DNA from 2 places in the Symbiobacterium turbinis genome. Region 2 is predicted to be linked to the other one. Evidence: predicted binding sites of a transcription regulator. Region 2 holds the regulator's gene; the other holds the start of a gene.

Region 1 (9,836 bases), 1.3 Mb from region 2:
ATCTGCGGGCGGTGGTCCGGGCACATGATGGTGGCCATCAGGTTCCCGCCGAACGCGGGGCGGGTCCAGGCGACCAGGCCGGTCCTCTCGTCGATGTCCAGCGAGGTGCAGTCCGCGGTCAGGCCGGTGCCCAGGCGGCAGGCGAGCCGCGGCGCCAGGTCGCGGCCGTTCTGCGTGGCCCCGATCAGCATGGTGGTGGGGCCGTACTTCCGCACCAGGCGGTCAAGCGCCTCGGTATAGGCGTCCGTGGAGTACTCCCGGTACTCCTCGCCCTCCACCACGATCACCGTGTCCGCCCCGTGGGCCGAGGCGGCCTGCACGGCTCCCTGCACGTTGTGGCCGATCACCACCGCCACCAGCGCCCCGCCCTGCTTGTCCGCCAGGGTCCGGCCGGGATTCAGGAGCTCCAGCCCCACGTTCCGGGCCGAGCCGTCGGCATAGGTCTCAATCAGTACCCATACATCCTTGCTCCTGGTCTCCATCCGCTCACCTCCCGTCAGATGTAGTTGGCTTCGCTCAGCAGTTCGATCAGCCGCATGGCCGACGCCTGGCAGCAGTCCTCACGGACGATCACGGTCCCCTGCTTCCGGGGCGGGACGAAGGAGCGCTTCACCTTGGTCGGCGACCCCTTGAGGCCGATGCGGGTCTCGTCGATATCCGGGAGATCCTCCAGCCCGATGACGGGGATCTCCGCCCGCAGCGCCGCCAGACGCCGCTTCAGCGGCGCAAGCCGCGGGTCCCACGGGGGCCTGGAGAAGGTGACGAGGCACGGCAGGGCCACCCGGACCACCATCTTGCCCTCGTCCGCCTCCCGCACCACCTTCAGACTCTCCCCCTCCACCTCCGCCTGCAGGGCGTACGTCACCTGGGGCAGGCCCAGGTGCTCGGCGATTTGCGGGCCCACCTGGGCCGTGTCGCCGTCGATCGCCTGCTTGCCGCAGAAGATGGCGTCGAACGGCCCCTCCCGCTCCGCCACCTTCCGGATGGCGGTGCTGAGGATGTAGCTGGTGGCCATGGTGTCGGAACCGCCGAAGCGCCGGCCAGAGACCAGGTAGGCTCTGTCCGCCGCCATGGCCAGGCAATCCTGCAGCGCGGCCTTCGCCTGCTCGGGGCCCATCGAGATCACCACGATCTCCGTCTCCGGGTGCCGGTCCTTGATGCGGGCGGCGGCCTCCAGCGCGCACCGGTCGTAGGGGTTGACGATGCTCGGCACGCCCGAGCGGATCAACGTGTGAGTGACCGGATCGATCTTGATCTCCGCCGTATCCGGCACCTGCTTCACACAGACCAGGATCTTCACCGCTCGCTTCCCTCCTTCGGCGGCAGCACCATGGCCTCGCCCTCCAGCACGGTCTCGCCCCGCTGGTTGGCGCAGGTGGTGCGCAGCCGCAGCCGCTTGCCGTTCACGATCTCGGCGACCTCCACCGTCGCCGTGATGGTGTCGCCGATCTTCACCGGCGCCGTGAAGTTCAGGGTCTGGCTCACGTAGATGGTGCCGGGGCCGGGCAACTTCATCCCGATCGCGGCCGAGATGAGCCCGGCGGTGAGGATGCCGTGAGCGATGCGCCCGCCGAACCGGGTCTCCCGGGCCCACTCCTCGTTGACGTGGGCCGGGTTCAGGTCGCCGGTGATGCCGGCGAAGAGGTAGACGTCGGTCTCCGTGATGGTCTTGGTCACAGAAGCCTTGTCGCCGATCTGATACCGCACTGCGATCCCTCCTCCTTGCGTGACCGCTCCCGCTACCGCAGCTGGTGGCCGGCGATCACCATGCGCATCACTTCGGAAGTGCCTTCGTAGATCTCGGTGATCTTGGCGTCGCGCATCAGCCGCTCGACGGTGGTGCCCTTGATGTAGCCGATGCCGCCGTGGATCTGCACCGCCTTCACCGTCTGCTGCATGGCGGTCTCGGAGGCGAAGAGCTTGGCCATGGCGGCCTCTCTGGAGTGGGGCTGGCCCTGGTCCTTCAGCCAGGCGGCGTGGTAGACCAGGTGACGCGCCGCCTGCACCTGCGTGGCCATGTCGGCGATCATCCACTGGATCGCCTGGTTGGCGGCGATGGGCCTGCCGAACTGCTTGCGCTCCCTGGCCCACTTCACCGACTCCTCCAGCGCCGCCTGGGCGATGCCCAGGGCCTGCGCGGCGATGCCGATCCGCCCGCCGTCCAGCGTCATCATCGCGATCTTGAAGCCCTGGCCCTCCTTGCCCAGCAGGTTGCCTGCCGGCACCCGCACGTCCTTCAGCAGGATCTCGGTGGTGTTGGAGCCCCGGATGCCCATCTTGGACTCCTCGTTGCCGACGGAGACGCCGGGGTAGCTCTTCTCGACCACGAAGGCGGAGATGCCCCGGGTGCCCTGCGACTTGTCGGTCATGGCGAAGACGATCAGCACGTCGGCCTTCCCGCCGTTGGTGATGAAGACCTTGGTGCCGTTCAGCACGTAGTGGTCGCCGTCCCGGACGGCGGTGGTCGTCTGCGCCGCGGCGTCGGTGCCGGCCCCGGCCTCGGTCAGGCAGAAGGCCCCCAGCCACTCGCCGGAGCAGAGCTTCGGCAGGTAGCGCCGCTTCACGTCCTCGGAGCCGAACTGGTAGATCGGCCACGTCGCCAGCGAGGTGTGGGCCGACAGGATCACGCCGGTGGAGGCGCAGACCCGGGAGATCTCCTCCACGGCGAGGATGTAGCTGAGGGTGTCGGCCCCCGCGCCGCCGTACTCCTCGGGAAACGGGATGCCCATCAGGTCCAGCTGCGCCATCGCGGCCACCGACTCCGCCGGCCACCGGGCCGCTTCGTCGATCTCCGCCGCGATGGGCGCGCAGTACCGCTCGGCGAATTCCCGGGCGGCCTGGCGAACCAGCTTCTGTTCCTCGGTCAGTCTGAACATGCGGTGTCCTCCTCGATGGGTGGGTTCGGCTGTGGCCGCTGCATGTGAACGTTATATTTTTCACAAATCCGCCCGCACAGGGGCCGTCGTTGATGAACTCGGGTCCCCGATCACAGGCGGCCCCTGACGGACGGGGCCACGTCAACAGTCGGCAGTCGGGTCCCCAGAGGCGGGGCCCTTTCCGCAGCCCGGTCCCGGGGCGGCGGCGCGGCCGCCGCCCCGGGCCGCAGAATGCTTACGGCCGCTCCACGATCATGGCGATGCCCTGACCGCCGCCTATGCAGAGAGTCGCAAGCCCGTAGCGGGTCTCCCGCTTCTGCATCTCGTGCAGCAACGTGACCAGGATGCGTGTTCCCGATGCGCCGATGGGGTGACCCAGGGCGATGGCGCCGCCGTTGACGTTGACCTTCGCAAAATCGAACTGGAGCTCCCGGGCCACGCCCAGCGCCTGGGCAGCGAAGGCCTCGTTGGCCTCGATCAGGTCGATCTGATCGAGCGTCAGGCCCGCCCTGGCCAGGGCCTTGCGGGTCGCCGGGACGGGGCCCATGCCCATGATGCGGGGCTCCACGCCGGCGGAGGCGTAGGCGCGGATGACCGCCAGGGGCGTGAGGCCCAGCTCCTTCGCCTTGTCGGCGGACATGACCAGCACCGCGGCCGCGCCGTCGTTGATGCCCGAGGCGTTGCCGGCCGTCACGGTGCCGTCCTTCTTGAAGGCCGGCCGCAGCTTCGCCAGCCCGTCCAGGGTGCTGCCGAAGCGCGGGAACTCGTCGGTGTCGAAGACGACCTCGCTCTTGCGGGTGCGGACCGTGACCGGCACGATCTCGTCCTTGAACCGGCCCGCCTTGATCGCCGCCTCGGCCTTGTTCTGGGAGGCCAGGGCGAACTCGTCCTGCTCCTCACGGGTGATGCCGTACTGCTCGGCGATGTTCTCGGCCGTGATGCCCATGTGGCAGTCCTCGAAGGCGCACCAGAGGCCGTCCTTGATCATCGTGTCGATGACCTGGCCGTGGCCCATGCGGTAGCCCGAGCGGGCCTGGGTCAGGGCGTACGGGGCCAGCGACATGTTCTCCTGGCCGCCGGCGACGACGATGTCGGCGTCGCCCGCCATGATGGCCTGTGCGGCCAGGGCGACGGTCTTCAGGCCGGAGCCGCAGACCTTGTTGATGGTGGTCGCCGGCACGGTCGCCGGGATCCCGGCCTTCAGGGCCGCCTGGCGGGCCGGGTTCTGGCCCTGCGCCGCGGTCAGGATCTGGCCCATCAGCACCTCTTCCACCATCTCCGGCTTCACGCCGGCCCGCTCCAGCGCCGCCCGGATGACGATGGCGCCGAGTTCGTGGGCCGGCACGGTGCTGAGCGAGCCTCCGAAGGAGCCGATCGCCGTGCGGGCCGCCGAAACGATTACCGCTTCACGCACTTGGGCTGTACCTCCTTATCGGTCCACCCGCCTACATGTACCAGCCGCCGTTGCAGTCGATGACCGCCCCGGTCATGTACCAGGCCCGCGGCGAGGCGACCACGCCCACCCAGTAGGCGATGTCCTCGGGCTCGGCCCACTTCTGCACGGGGATCTTCGACGTGATCTCGTCCAGGTACTCCTTGGGATACTGCTTCATCATATCGGTGAGGATGTACCCCGGCGCCAGGGCGTTGACGGTGATGCCCTTCCGGGCCATCTCGATGGCCACTTCCTTGGTGAAGGCGATCAGCCCGCCCTTCGAGGCCGCGTAGTACGGGGTGCCGAAGACGCCGGTCCGGCCCACGTACGAGGCGATGTTGATGATGCGGCCCCAGCCCTTCTGCACCATGCCGGGGATGAACGCCCGGGTGCAGAGGAACGGGCCGGTCAGGTTGACGTCGATGACGGCGTCCCAGTCTTCCTTCTTCGACTTGCGCATGTGGCCGTCGCGGTTGATGCCCGCGTTGTTCACCAGGATGTCGACGGGGCCGATCTCCTCGGCCATCTTGTTCACCTGCGCCTCGTCGTTGACGAAGGCCGGGTAGAACCGGGCGTTCACGCCCAGCGCCTTCACCTCTTCCACCGTCTTCAGCGCCGTCTCCTCCATCTGCGGGACGTCGTTGACCACGATGTCGGCGCCCTTGCCGGCAAGTTCGAGCGCGATGGCGCGGCCCAGACCGCGGGCGGAACCGGTGACGAGCGCAAGCTTACCCTGGAGCTCCTTAACCATTACGCAATACCCCCTAGATGAGATTGAGGCTATGTGAGATCAAAGGTCGTTCGAAGCCGTGCGAGGCAGCTCTGCGGCCCTGGCCAGGTCTTCCACGTAAGCCCAGGCCTCTGCCAGCGTGCGGAACTGCCTTTCCTGCCCGGTCTGCACATGGCGGACCACCACCCGCCAGCAAGGGTCGGGGTTCCCTCCCCCATCCTGATCGCAGTAAAGGCGAACCACGAAAGAGGCGATGAGTGACGGGTTCAGGCCGTTCAACCCCCTGTTCTTCCGCCGTCAGCCCCGCAGCGCTTCACGCAGGAACGCGGAGGCCACCGCCTTGAAGCGGTCCGCCCGCTCCAGGAACATGCAGTGACCGGCCCGCTCCAGCATGGCCACGCGGCTGCCGGCAATGCGGCTTTGAATTTCGTGAATGTATGGCAGCGGTGTCAGCACGTCCTCATCCCCCGTCATGAGCAACGTGGGGCAGGTGATGTTGGACAGCTGCTCCAGCATGTCGAAGTGCGCAGCGCCCTCGATGAGGTTGGCCGCGGCGTGCACCGGAATGGCGGAACCCTTCTCCCGCCAGGGGCGCAGGGCCTCCCAGTGTTCATTCACGAAGGAGCGCCCCCAGATCCAGACCATGGAGACGTCGAACCGCACCGGGCCGCCGCCCGCCCGCATGGCGGACTGCCACGACTCGAGCTTGGCCTGCATGAAGGTGTCCGCCCGGCCGTAGGTGTTGGCCAGCACCAGCGCCGTCACCCGGTGCGGGTACAGCGCCGCGAAGCTCATGGCGATGAGCCCGCCGTTGGAGACCCCCAGCAGGGCCGCCTTCTCCACGCCCAGGGCGTCCAGCAGTGCGGCGAGGTCTGCGGTGTGCTGCGAAGGCAGGTAGGGACCGTCATCGGGCTTCGAGGAGCCCCCCTGACCCCGGCAGTCGTAGGTGAGCACGCGGAAGTGGTCGGTGTACGCGTCCAGATGGCCGCTCCAGCTGGAGAGGTCGGTGAGCAGGCCGTTGATCAGCACCAGCACCTGGCCGTCTTCCCTGCCCTGCCACTCGTAGCGGATATCGATCCCGTTGACATGCACCACGGGCATTCCGGTTCCCTCCCATCCGGCGGCTCAGCCGCCCAGGTAGATGCGCTTCACCTCGGGGTTCCGGCGCAGTTCGGCGGCCGGGCCGTGCATCGCCAGCTTGCCGGTCTCCAGGATGTAGGCGTAATCCGCCGTGCGCAGGGCGAGGTTGGCGTTCTGCTCCACCAGGAGCACCGCGGTCCCCTCGCTGTTGACCTTCCGGATGATGGCGAAGATGTCGCGCACGATCATGGGCGCCAAACCCAGCGACGGCTCGTCCAGGAGCAGCAGCCGGGGCCTCGCCATGAGCGCACGGGCGATGGCCAGCATCTGCTGCTCGCCGCCCGAGAGCGTCGCCCCCACCTGGTTCAGCCGCTCCTTCAGCCGGGGGAAGAGCGAGAGCACCCACTCCAGGTCCCGCTCAACGCCCGCCTTGTCCTTGCGGGTGTAGGAACCCATCCGCAGGTTCTCCGCCACCGTGAGGCCGGTGAAGATCTGGCGGCCCTCCGGGCTCATGGCGATGCCCAGCGGCACGATCTCCTCGGTCTCCATCCGGCTGATGTCCCGGCCGTCGAAGGTGACGCTGCCCCGGGTGGGGTGGAGAATGCCCGCGATGACGCGGAGGGTCGTCGTCTTGCCGGCGCCGTTGGCCCCGAGCAGCGCGACGATCTTCCCGTCGGGCACCTCCAGCGAGATGCCGTGCAGGGCCTCGATGCGGCCGTACGAGGCAGAGACGTTGGTGAGTTTAAGCATACTCCGCCTCCACCTCCTCCTCGCCGAGATAGGCCTTGATGACGGCCGGGTTGGTCTGGACCTCGGCCGGCGTGCCGTCGGCGATCTTCCGGCCGAACTCCATGACGGTGATGCGCTCGCAGATGGACATGACCAGACTCATGTCGTGCTCCACCAGGAGCACGGTGGTCTCGTACTTGTCGCGCATGATCTTGATGAGCTGGGCCAGCTCCTCCGTCTCGCTGGGGTTCATGCCGGCGGCCGGCTCGTCCAGCAGGATCAGGCGGGGCCGGCTCACCAGCGCCCGGGCGAACTCCACCCGCTTCTGGATGCCGTAGGGCAGGAACTGCGGGTAGGCGTCCCGGTGCGCGGCAATCCCCAGGAACTCCAGCACCTCCATGGCCCGGTCACGGGCCTCCTGCTCGGCCTGGCGCACCCTGGGCAGCAGGCCGCCCAGGGCCGCGGCAAACATCCCGTAGCGGATGTTGTGATGCTGGCCGACCATCAGGTTCTCCCAGACGGTGAGGCCCCGGAAGAGCTCCACGTTCTGGAAGGTGCGGGCGATGCCCAGCCCCACCACCTGCGACGGCTGGTACTGCAGGAGGTTCCTGCCGTCGAAGGTGACCGTGCCCTCGGCCGGCTCGTAGTACCGGGACAGCACGTTGAACACGGTGGACTTGCCGGCCCCGTTGGGGCCGATCAGGCCGTGGATCGTGCCCTCCTCCACCTTCATATCGAGCTGGTTGACGGCCACGATGCCGCCGAAGCGGACGGTGACCCCCGAAAGTTCCAGGATGGCCATCTACTTCACCCCCCTGGGAACAACCTGCCGCCGGCCGGCCAGCCGCTTCCGGGCGCCCATCCAGCCCCCGAACTTGCGCCACAGGTCCACCAGGCCCATCGGCAGGTAGAGCACCACCAGGATGAGGATGACGCCCGTGAGCACCTGGTTGGAGTTCTTGAACACGTTCTGCATGAAGAACGAGTCGGCGAAGGCGCCGGACCGCTGCAGCGACAGGGAGATGATCTCCGTGAGCTTCGGCAGCAGCCCCATGAAGAGCGCGCCCACGATGGCGCCGCTCACCGTGCCGAGCCCGCCCAGCACGATGATGGTGAAGAGCTCAATCGAAATGCCGAAGCCGAAGTTGTTGGGCGAGATGTAGTTGAGCCAGTGGGCGTAGAGCCCGCCGGCCACGCCGGCGTAGAAGGCCGAGATGGCAAACGCCATCGTCTTGTACCTGGCCAGCGAGATGCCCATGGCCTGGGCCGCCACCTCGGAGTCCCGGAGGGCGATGAATGCCCGGCCGACCGCGCTCCGCTGGATGTTCCGGGCGACCCACACCAGCACCGCCAGCGTGAGGAGGATGAGGTAGAAGTACGCCCGGTCGCTGCCGAAGGTGTACCCGAAGAGGGAGGGCGGCGAGGGCTTCACGCCGGTCCAGCCGCCGGTCCAGCCCTCAAACAGGTTGAGGATCTGCGGGATGGCGAAGCCGAACCCCAGGGTGGCGATGGCCAGGTAGTGACCGGAAAGCCGCAGGGCCGGAAAGCCCAGCCCCCAGCCGAGGATGGCCGTGACGAAGCCCGCGATGGGCACCGAGAACCAGAACGGAATCCCAATCATATCGGTCAGGCCGTAGCAGACGAAGGCGCCGAACCCCATGAAGGCCGCGTGGCCCAGGGAGATCTGGCCGGCGTTGCCGGTGAGGATGTTGAGCCCGATGGCCACGATGGCGATCATCAGGGCCCGGTCCAGCAGCATGATGAGCCAGTTCAGCTCGCCGGGAAGAACCTGAGGCAGGGCCAGGACCACGGCGAAGCCGATCGCGTACAGCAGCTTCCTGGTCATGGCTTACACCTTCTTCTTCTGCATCGTCCCGAGCAAGCCGGCCGGGCGGAAGATCAGCACGAGCACAATCAGGGCGAAGGCAAACGGCGTCTTCAGCTGCGGGACGTACTGGCCGACGATGTTCTCCAGCACCCCGAGCAGGAGCCCGCCGACCACCGCGCCGGGCAGGGAGGTGAAGCCCCCCAGCACGCCGGCGGTGAACGCCTTCACCTGCATGTCGGCCATCATGTTGACGTTCAGGGTGGTCACCGGGGCGATCAGGATGCCCGCGGTGGCCGCCAGGATGCCCCCCAGCCCCCAGGTGATCGCCAGCACCCGGTTGGTGTGAACGCCCACCAGCCGCGCCGCCAGCCGGTTCTCGGCCACCGCCCGCATGGCGATGCCCATCAGCGAGTACTTGAACAGCGCAAAGAAGGCGAGCATGAGCGCGAGGGCGATGGCCAGGTTGAGCAGGGTGGGCAGCGTGAACACCAGCCCGCCCAGCCGGATGGGGGCGCCGCTCAGCCCGGTGGGGAACGGCTTCGGGTCGTAGCCCCAGATCCAGCCGGCCACGCCGTTGATGATGTTCAGCAGCCCCAGCGTCGCGATCAGGATGGAGATCAGCGGCGCTGCGCTGAGGGGCCGGATGACGACCCGCTCGATGACGATGCCGAACACCGCAGCGAAAACCAGTGCGAGGACGAATGCGCCCCAGTACGGAACCCCGCCCTTCATCATCAGGGTGAAGGCGATGAACGTGCCGAACATCGCCATCTCGCCCTGGGCGAAGTTCACCACATCTGACGTCTTGAAGATGAGCACCAGACCCAGTGCGGCCAGGGCATAGAGCGAACCGGTGGCCAGGCCGCTGATAATCTGCTGGGCTAGGATCACAGGTGTGACCTCCTTTGGAGGGCGCCGGGGGGGAGGCTCAGCCTCTCCCCCCCCGGACGGCGGCTGCCGCTCAGCCGGACTACCGCTCCAGTCGGTACGGCTCCTCGTTGATGGGCACCATCACGATATTGCCGTTCTCGTCCTTGATGACCTGGTTCAGGTAGAAGTTCAGCACGCCCGCCCGCTCGCCCGGGCCGTAGGTGATGCCCTTGGCCATGATGCCATTGAAGTCCTTCAGGTTCTCCAGCGCCTGGATGAACCCCTCGC
Region 2 (9,836 bases):
GGGCCTCCATGTTGGCGTCAAAGTCCACGTAGTACACCGTGATCCGCATCGTTTCCGCCGCCCCGCCCGACCGGTCGATGGCGGACCGGCTGGTCGCCAGGGGATACGCCGGTGCGGCCGGCTCGGGTGGCGGCTCTTCATCCGCTTGCGGCGGCGCAGCGTCTGCGCCGCCGCTCTCCTCTGGCTCCTCACCCGCAGCCGGCTCTGCACCCGAGGCAACACCTGCCTCAGATCCGCCTGCGGGTTCTTCCGCGACCGTCTGGCCCGGTCCCCGGGCATCGTTCGTCGAAGCCGGCGCATCGGCGCCTTTCAGCGCCCAGAAACCCACCGCCAGCACCACCAGGACCCCCAGAAGCACCGGGGTGAGCGGGCTGGTGAACACCTGCCGGAGCGTCCCCCCGCTACGCCGCGCGCGGGGACGGGCGCTCCGCTTGGCACGGGCGCCCGTTGAGCGGCGGTTCGACTGCCGCTTCCTCTTATTGGAGCTCAGTCCGGATCACCTCCCCGATGGCCGCGGCCAGCCGGCGGAGCTGCGCCATGTCGGCGCCTTCCAGCATCACCCGGATCAGCGGTTCGGTGCCTGAGGCCCGCACGAGCACCCGCCCCTGGCCCGCGAGTTCCTCCCGGGCCCGGGCAATGGCCGCCTGAATGGCCGGGCTCTGCTCCCAGCCCTCCTTGCGGCCCACCCGCACGTTCTCGAGCCACTGGGGCAGCCGCTTCATCCGGCCGGCCAGGGCCGAAAGGGGCTGCTGCTCCCGCGCGACGACGGAGAGCAGCTGCACCGCCGTAAGGATGCCGTCGCCCGTGGTGGAGAGCGCGCCGAAGATCACGTGGCCCGACTGCTCGCCGCCCAGGCCGTAACCGCCCTTTTGCATCTCCTCCAGCACGTACCGGTCGCCCACCTTGGCGCGCACCAGGCTGACCCCGTGCTCGCGCAGCAGCAGTTCCAGCCCCATGTTGGACATGACGGTGGCCACGAGGGTGTCCCGGGGCAGCTCGCCCCGCGCCTTCAGGTCCAGGGCGCAGATCGCCATGATCTGATCGCCGTCCACCAGCTCGCCCTGTTCGTCGACCGCGATGCAGCGGTCCGCGTCGCCGTCGTGCGCGATGCCCGCGTGCGCCTTGTGGGCCCGCACGGCCTCCTGCAGAGCCTCGGGATGCGTGGAGCCGCAGCCGTCGTTGATGTTCAGGCCGTCGGGAGCGGTGTTCAGCGCGATCACCTCGGCGCCCAGCCTGCGCAGCACCTCAGGGGCCAGCTGGTAGGCTGCGCCGTGGGCGCAGTCCACCACCACCCGCATGCCGCTGAGGGGGCTGCCGGTGGAAACCAGGTGCTCCACGTACGCCTCCACCGCCGCCGGGCTCTGGCGGATGCTTCCCAGATCGGCTCCGGTGGGGCGCGGCATGGTGTCGGGCGTCGTCCGCACCAGGGCCTCCAGCTCATCCTCGGCGGCGTCGGGCAGCTTGTAGCCGTCGGCTGAGAAGAACTTGATCCCGTTGTCGGGGGCCGGATTGTGCGAGGCCGAGATCATCACGCCGAAGTCCGCGTTCAGGTGCGTGGTGACGTAGGCCACGCCCGGCGTCGGAATCACCCCCAGGTCGACGACGTCGCCGCCGGCGGAGCAAATGCCCGCGGAGAGCGCCGCCGCCAGCATGGGGCCTGAGCGGCGGGTATCTCGCCCCACCGCAGCCACCACACGGCCGCCGGACCGTTTCCGGGCGAGCGTCGCCGCCGCCCGCCCCAGGGCAAAGGCCAGTTCAGGGGAAAGCGCTTCGCTGTTGGCTACACCGCGGACACCATCAGTTCCAAACATCCTGGGCATAAAGAAGCCCCTTTCTACTCAGTTTCGGGGGGAGCAATGGTCACCTCAATGATCGCCGGATCGATGGCCGTCTCGACGATCTCGGGCGGATAGATCACCTTCACCGGCAGCCTGTGGGTGCCGGGACCCAGCCCTTCCAGGTCCACATACGCGATCACCGCGCTGGCGTCCAGCGGGTGCACCAGGGTGTAGCGGCCCGTCAGCTGCACCTGGGCGGTGGACTGGCTCAGGGTCACCACCATGCCCTCCGGCGCGTTCTGCACGGCGATGGGCACCGCGCCGAACACCTTCTCTGCGCTGACCTCGCGGATGACCACGTTGACCTCCACGGAAGTCTGCGCCAGGCTCGTGCCCGCAGGCGCCACCAGCCGGGCCACCGTGGTGAAGCTCTGGGTCTGGCCGGAAAGATCCACCGGCTCCGTCTGCACCGCGCTCACCTGCGGCAGGCTGCCATCCAGCGTCGCGGAGCGGATCGTGACCTCGCCCGGATCTGCGCTCAGCCCGACCAGCTCGAAGCCCGGCGGCAGTTCACCGATCGTCTGGGGCGAAACCGCCACCCGCTTGCCAGGCGGCAGCTCCTCCCAGGAGATCTCCACCTCGGCGTAGTGCTCCTCCAGCTTCTCCACCGGCTGCATCACGGCGTCCACCAGCCGCACCGGCTTCTGCAGCCGGGTTTTCGCCTGTGCCAGCCGGCCGTCCTCCAGCGGAGGCTCCAGGTCGACCCCCTGCAGCGTGACCACGGCGGTGCGCACCAGGCCCAGGGAGTCGGAGCGTCCCGACACGAAGATCGTGCTGTTCACAGGCGCGGCGCTGTAGCGGAACTCCCGGTCGCCCACGGCCACGATGCCCGATTCGGGCGTGACCGCGACCGGCACCGTCAAGGTGCGGTTCTCCACCAGGGTCACGCTGACCGTGGAGGGGCTGGCCCGGTACTCCACCTGCCCCTCGTAGCGGGGAGGCCCCGTCACCTGCACCCGGACCGCCTGCGCGCGGCCCGGCTGCTGCACCGTGCGGTAGTCCACCCGCGCCCTCAGGTCCTCGGCCTTCAATGAGGAGACCAGCAGGTTTGGGCCGCTGACCCGCACCTCCACATCGGTCTCCAGATCCCGGGGACCCTCGAACACCTCGTATTCCGGATGCGAGATGACTTCGAGCGGGACGTCGAAGGAGACCGAGGTCACCTTGTTGTAGTCCTGCACGACCATGGCCCAGAGCAGCACCGAGACGCTCAGGGCCAGCAGCTTCAGCCAGAAGTCCTGCCTGAGGAGGGAGAGCAGCCGCCTGATCATGACGAAGCCCCCCAGTTAAAGAGGCCCCGCACCGGACCGGGCCGCCTGCTGCGCTCCAGCAGCTTCATCAGCATCTCCCGCAGGGACTTCTCGTCCAGGTTCCGGGTAAGGGTGCGCTGCACCGCCACCGAGATCACGCCGGTCTCCTCCGACACGATCACTACCACGCAGTCGGTCTGCTCTGTGATCCCGACTGCGGCCCGGTGCCGGGTGCCCAGTTCGTGCGACAGGGGAGTGGCCTCGGCCAGCGGCAGCCAGCAGGCGGCAGCGGCCACCCGGTTCTGCCGGATGATCGCCGCGCCGTCGTGCAGCGGGGTCTTCTCCACGAAGATGTTGACCAGCAGTTCCGCGGACACCAGGGCGTCCAGCTTGATGCCGGAGTCGATGTACTCGTTCAGGCCGGTTTCGCGTTCAATGACGATCAGGGCGCCCGTCTTGGTGCGCCCGAGAATCTCGGCGGCACGCACAACCTGGTCGATCATGCGCGTCCGATCCTCATCGCCAAACTCGTCCAGGCGTAAACTCGTCTTCAGCAACCGGCCCCGTCCAATGTGCTCCAGGGCCCGCCGGAGCTCGGGCTGGAAGATGATGGGCAGGGCGACGGACGCGGCGATGAACACATTTTCGAGTATAAATTGAATAGTATAAAACCGCAGGGCCTCGGCCACCTGGAGCGCGACCACCAGCGTGATGACACCGTTGATCAGCGGGACCGCCCGAGTGCCGCGTATCAGGGAAAAAAGCTTATAAATAATGTACGCGACCAGGCTGATGTCCAGCACCGTGCGGAGCACATCCCACGGCGAGCGTACGCCCAGGGCGGCCAGGAAGTTGACGACGTTGGTCAGGTCTACCGGAGCCACCCCCTCGCGGGAACCCCTGCTTCTCTCTCTATGATAGCATGCGTCGATCGATCTCACTATTGGACGAACAGGCCCACGAAAAAGTTCTGGCGGCGCCCCCCTCCCGGGGACGCCGCCGCTTTGCCGTGCCACTAGTCCTCGGCCGCATCGTCCTCGCTGGCCGAAGTGTAGTAGGCGAGACTCTGGAGCTCGATGGTCAGGTCGATGTTCTGCACGAACACGCCGTCCACCGACAGCTTCGCCGGCGCGAAGTTCAGGATGGCCTCGACGCCGCCCTCCTTCAGCAGCTCGGCCGTGGCCTGGGCCGCAGACGCCGGCACGGTGATGATGCCGATCTTCACGCCCTGCTTACGACAGGTTTCGACCATCTCCGACACGGGCTGGACCCGCACGCCCAGGACGTCCTGCCCCACCTTCTCCGGGTCCACGTCGAAGATTGCGGAGATGACGATGTCCTTGTGCTGGGTGAGCGAGTAGCGGGCGAGCGCGTGCCCCAGGTGCCCGAAGCCGACGAGCGCGGCCTTCACGCCGCGGTGAATGCCCAGGATGCGGGCGATTCGGCGGCTGAGCATGGCGGTGTCGTAGCCCACCCCGCGGGTTCCGAAGGCGCCGAAGTACGCTAGGTCTTTCCGAATCTGTTCCGGGGAGAGCCCCGTCTTCTCGGCCAGCTCTGCCGATGAGATGATGGGAACATCAGCGGCGGCCAGTTCGCTGACAACCCGCAGGTACACGGGCAATCGCCTGATGGCAGCATCAGGAATGTTGGTCCGTCGCATGCAACAGCCCCCTGATTCGCAAGTATGACAACCGGAAGGTTAGAAGTTCCGGTTGATAACAAAATCTGCAAGGGTCTTCAGGGCCGGCCGCGTCGCAAGGGTCGGCACCTGGTCCAGGGCCCGCACAGCCCGATCGATGTGCTCACGCGCCTTCTGGCGGGCGTAGTCGAAGGAGCCGGCCTCCGTCAGGATCTCCTTCACGCGTTCGACCTCCGCGTCGTCAATCGACCGGGTCAGGATGAGCTCGCGCAGTTCGGCCCGCTTCGGCGCGTGCTGCAGGGCGTGAATGACCGGCAGCGTGAGGATGCCGATCTTCAGGTCGCCGCAGACCGGCTTGCCGACCGTGCCCTCGTCGCCGAAGAAGTCCAGGAGGTCGTCGGCGATCTGGAAGCTCAGGCCCACGCCCATCCCGTAGTCGTAGACGGCCCGCACCTGCTCCTCCTCAGCCCCGGCCATGACGGCCCCCAGGCGGCAGGCTTCGGCGATCAGAAAACCCGTCTTCTGGGCGATGCGCCGATAGTATTGCTCTTCCGTCTGGTCTACATCGAAGTAGGAGGCGATCTGCGCCAGCTCCCCCTGGCTCATCTCCCGGACCACTTCAGACATGAGCCGGACGACGCGGTTGTTGCCGGTGTCCGCCAGCAGGGTGAACGCCTTGGCGAACAGGTAATCGCCCGTGAGCACCGAGACCTGATTGTTCCAGACGGCGTTGACGGTCGGCCGCCCGCGGCGCAGATCGGCGTTGTCCACCACATCGTCGTGAACCAGGGTGGCCATGTGAATGAGTTCCACCGCCACCGCCACATCGATCACCTGCTTCAGTTCCACGCCGGGGAAGCGGCTCGCCAGAATCACCAGCGCCGGGCGGATGCGCTTGCCGCCCGACCGCAGCAGATGGGTCGAGACCTCTTCCAGCATCGTCTCCTGCGTAGACAAGGCCGCTTCGATCGCGGTCTCCACCTGCCGCAGGTCGTCGGCTATGGTTGAGAAGACGTCGAGCGGCCGTGTCTTGCCGGCGAGCGGTTGCGAACTCACCTGATCACCTGCTCTTTCCGAAGTAGGACGGACTTGATCCGAAAGGAGGAGCCAGCCCCTGCACATCGGGCTTGTGACATCATTCCTATTGTACCATGACGATTGTCAATCGCAAACTCTAAAGACTACGTATTCTGTTCATCCCAGTGACTCGGCCAGGGCCATGAGCTGACGCATGCGGTGTGCGGCGCCCGACTTGCTGACGGGCGGCCGGCACAGTTCCCCCAGTTCCTTCAGGCTGGCGTGCGGATGCGCCAGCCGGAGGGCGGCCAGTTCCTGCAGCGGGGGAGAGACCCGCTCCAGGGCGCCGGCGGCTTTCAGCCGCTCGATGGCCTCCACCTGCCGGGCCGCCGCGTCCACCTGCTTCACCATGTTGGCGACCTCGGCATTCACCTGCCGGTTCACCCGATTCTTCATCTCCTTGACCACGCGCACCTCCTCGTAGCGCAGGAGGGCGTGGTGGGCGCCGATCTGCCCCAGGAAGCGGATGATCTGGTCGGCTTCCTTCACGTAGAGGATCAGCGACTCCCGGCGGGCCGCCATCCGGGCGGAGATGCCGAAACTGAACAGCATCTGGCCCAGGGCGTCGGCCGCCTCCGTGGCCGAGGTGCTGATCTCCAGGTGGTGCTGCTTCTCCGGACCCGCCACCCAGCCGCTGCCCAGGAAGGCGCCGCGCAGGTACGCCCTGCGGCAGTGGTCGTGGGCCAGTTCGGGCCGCTCCGCCCACTCGGTGGGCTGGCCCGCGGCGTCGATGAAGCCCGCCAGCTGCAGGAGCTCCATGGCCGCCGGCTGAGGCGGGATGTGAATGCGGTAGACCAGGTTCTTCCGCAGCTTACGGCGGCGCATGACCATGACCTTGTACTCCACCGCGGAGACGCGCTTCAGCAGCCGGATCGCCTTGCGGGAGACCGGGGCCGAATCGGTGGACAGGGTGAGGGCGACCCGGCCGCGCCCCTGAAGCTCCAGCCGCCCCAGCGCCCGCACCAGCCCCGCCAGCTCCATCCGCTGGCAGCACGGCAGCTCCGGCGTCAGCAGGGCCAGCTCCGCCTTCACCATCGCCGAGAAAGAGACTTCATCCGACAATATCTACGCCTCCCGGGACTGGCCGTACGCCCTGCGCCTGGCGAGGAAGATGCGGCGCCGCTCCTCGGGCGGCAGGATGATGGGCTCCCCCACCTGCCGCGCCAGCAGGTAGATCTGCGCCGCCTCCTCGAGCCCCACCGCCACGGCGTAGGCCCTCTCGAGGTTCTCCGCGACGGCCATGGCTCCGTGGTTCTGGAACAGCACCGCCAAATCCTCGTTGCCCAGCGCGGCCAGGGCGACCTCGGCGAAGGTCTCCGTGCCGCTGGGCGCGTACGGCGCGCAGCGGATCGTCCCGCCCACCAGCCCGGCCAGCTCCGTGGAGATGACCGGAAGCTCCTGCCCGGTGCAGGCGAATGCCGACGCATAGATGGAGTGCGTGTGCACCACCGCGCCCACGTCCGGACGCCGCAGGTAGGTGAGCCGGTGCAGCGGCATTTCCGTGGACGGGCGCCGCCGCGCGTCCACCACGCGGCCGTCCAGGTCCAGAATGCAGATGTCCGCGGGCTCCAGCGCATCGTAGGGCATGCCGCTGGGGGTAATGGCGAACAGGGACGTACCGGGGATGCGGCAGGAGACGTTGCCCGCCGTCAGCCGCACCAGCCCGTCGGCGTGCATGCGGCGCGCGACCGACAGCACCGCCCTGCGCTCTGCCTCGTATCGCACTGTGTCAGCCTCTGCCTCCTCTCCGATGATGAGGGCGCCCCCGCTGATGCGGGCCGGCCTGCCGTGCCACTCCGGCGAGACCGCATCCACGCCCCAGAGCAGCGGCGCATCGCCCACCACCGCCGGCTCGCCGGCGGCCATCACCGCGGGCTGCGTCCGGTCCAGCAGCTCGAGCGCCGAAAAGGCTTGGCCTGCGAGGATGGCGTCCGGGGGGTAGCGGTCGCCGGCCAGCCGGCGCGCCAGCCACCGGGCCGTCTCCTCCAGGGCCCGGGCCCGCTCCTGAAGCTCCTCGCTGCGGGCCATGATGCTCCCCACCAGCCCCGCCGCCTCCACCAGAGCGCTGGGGGCCGCCAGGCCGTGCTGGTCGATCAGCATGGTGACCCGCTGCATGAAGGCCTGGTCCTGCAGCGCTTCCCTGCAGTGCTGCAGGAGCACCCGGCCTCCCAGGGTCGGCTGCCGCTCCATCCAGCCATCCAGGTCGGCAAGGGCGCGGCTGACCGCCTCCCGCAGCCGGCCGATCTCGGCCGGCCGGTCGGCGCAGCTGGCCCGCTCCGGTTTCGCCTCCGCGTCCACCCAGAAGATGCGTCCCTCTGCTTCCCCGGGCCAGACGCCCCGGGCGCTGAAAACCGCCATCTAACGACTCCCCTCCAGGCGGGAACGCTCCCGCAGTCGCTGTCGAAACAGGAAGAACTCCCAGGGGGTGTGGCCCACGTGCGGGCGCCGGGCCAGGAACAGGTGGCCGATCGCCTGGGCCAGCTTCTCCGGGTCATGGCGCACGTAGTCCCCCTCCACCCGCAGGAGATCCCGCGCGACCACCTGCACCCCCAGCCGGTAGGCGGCCGGGTCGATGGCCACGGCCTCCGCGCCCTGCTGCCTGTACCTGTCCCGCAGCTGCGCGGGCACCGCCCGGGTGTTGGCCAGGCAGATGTCCACCAGGCCGTATCCGGCGTGGTCGATCAGGGCTCTGAGGTGGTGTGAGACGCTGAACCCGTCGGTCTCCCCGGGTTCGGTCATGATGTTGCACACATAGATTTTCAGCGCGGGCGACTGCCGGATCGCGTCCGCCACCCCGGGCACCAGCAAGTTCGGGATGATCGAGGTATACAGGCTGCCTGGGCCCAGCACGATCAGCTCGGCCTCCTGGATGGCCGTGAGCACGTCGTCGAGGGCCCTGACCTCTCCCGCGCCGTCGGCCCGGTCCAGGAAGACCCGGCGGATGGAGCTGCCGGCCTTGCCGATCGCCGACTCGCCGGATACCATCCGCCCGTCGGCCAGCTCCGCCCGCAGCAGCACGTGGTCCAGGGTGGACGGCAGCACCCGCCCCCGCACGGCCAGCACCTCGCTGGCCGCCCTGACCGCCTGGTAGAAGTCGCCCGTGGCCTCGGTCATCGCCAGGATGAACAGGTTTCCGAAGGGGTGGCCGGCCAGCCCCTCCCCGTTGGTGAAGCGGTGTTGGAACAGCCGCTCCATCAGCGGCTCGATGTCCGCCAGGGCGATCAGGCAGTTGCGGATGTCGCCCGGCGGCAGGATGCCGAACTCGGTGCGGAGCCGGCCCGAGGAGCCGCCGTCGTCCGCCACGGTGACCACGGCCGAAAGGTTCGCGGTGTACTGCTTCATGCCGCGCAGCAGGGTGGGAATCCCCGTCCCGCCGCCCACGGCGACCACGCGCGGCCCCCGCAGCAGGAGCCGCCGCTCCAGGAACGCGTCGGCCACGCCCTCCTCCCGGGCCGTCAGGGTGGAGAGCACGGAGTTCACCAGCCGGCTGACGCCCACCCAGGTGAGCACCACCCCCAGGGCTGCAGCCGCGACGCCGGCCACAACCGGGCCCGTGTAAAGAACGGCCGCGGTGGCGGCGAGGTTCTCCACCAGCCAGGCGCCCAGAAGGCTGTACACGTTGATTCGCAGGGTCAGCGAGAGACCCACCACCACCAGGGCGACGCCGAGAACGGCGACCAGCAGCCACCGCTTGATGTGGAGCCCCGGCGCAAACCAGCGCAGCATGCGCATCACGGCTGCCCCTCCTCCGCGCGCGCGGCACGGCGGGGCATGTCGCGGTGCTCCACCGAGACCGAGTAACCCCGTTCGCGAATCCAGTCCGCCAGCCGGCGGGCCAGGCAGACGGAGCGGTGCTGCCCGCCGGTGCAGCCGATGGCGATGGTCAGCAGGCTCTTCCCCTCGGCCACGTAATGCGGCAGCAGAAAGCCGATCAGGCTGGTGAGCCGCCGGTAGAACTGCTGCGTCGTGTTCCACTTCATCACGTAGTCCTCCACCGCCGGATCCTCGCCGGTCAGCGGCTGGAGGTCTGGC

The links. The regulator Rex, encoded in region 2, represses fermentation and respiration genes when NADH is low (regulators of the CRP and FNR family bind a similar motif). The targets are predictions, from matches to a motif close to ATTGTTAANNNNTTAACAAT.
Region 1: the regulator Rex is predicted to act here: its motif matches at 2,924-2,943, upstream of ACZ45O_RS08590 (acyl-CoA dehydrogenase).

What each region holds. Positions count from the first base shown of each region.
Region 1 covers NZ_AP042433.1:1,818,064-1,827,899, forward strand. Annotated here, with positions in the region: gene ACZ45O_RS08575 (electron transfer flavoprotein subunit alpha/FixB family protein) at 1-482, opposite strand, end outside; gene ACZ45O_RS08580 (electron transfer flavoprotein subunit beta/FixA family protein) at 497-1,300, opposite strand; gene ACZ45O_RS08585 (MaoC family dehydratase) at 1,297-1,707, opposite strand; gene ACZ45O_RS08590 (acyl-CoA dehydrogenase) at 1,740-2,876, opposite strand; gene ACZ45O_RS08595 (acetyl-CoA C-acetyltransferase) at 3,112-4,290, opposite strand; gene ACZ45O_RS08600 (3-oxoacyl-ACP reductase family protein) at 4,322-5,062, opposite strand; gene ACZ45O_RS08605 (alpha/beta fold hydrolase) at 5,339-6,142, opposite strand; gene ACZ45O_RS08610 (ABC transporter ATP-binding protein) at 6,167-6,871, opposite strand; gene ACZ45O_RS08615 (ABC transporter ATP-binding protein) at 6,864-7,652, opposite strand; gene ACZ45O_RS08620 (branched-chain amino acid ABC transporter permease) at 7,653-8,696, opposite strand; gene ACZ45O_RS08625 (branched-chain amino acid ABC transporter permease) at 8,700-9,569, opposite strand; gene ACZ45O_RS08630 (ABC transporter substrate-binding protein) at 9,649-9,836, opposite strand, start outside.
Region 2 covers NZ_AP042433.1:3,131,701-3,141,536, reverse strand. Annotated here, with positions in the region: gene ACZ45O_RS15065 (GerMN domain-containing protein) at 1-382, opposite strand, end outside; gene glmM (phosphoglucosamine mutase) at 477-1,820, opposite strand; gene ACZ45O_RS15055 (CdaR family protein) at 1,835-3,109, opposite strand; gene cdaA (diadenylate cyclase CdaA) at 3,106-3,972, opposite strand; gene ACZ45O_RS15045 (redox-sensing transcriptional repressor Rex) at 4,104-4,748, opposite strand; gene ACZ45O_RS15040 (polyprenyl synthetase family protein) at 4,788-5,783, opposite strand; gene whiA (DNA-binding protein WhiA) at 5,922-6,866, opposite strand; gene ACZ45O_RS15030 (class II aldolase/adducin family protein) at 6,870-8,162, opposite strand; gene ACZ45O_RS15025 (gluconeogenesis factor YvcK family protein) at 8,163-9,536, opposite strand; gene rapZ (RNase adapter RapZ) at 9,536-9,836, opposite strand, start outside.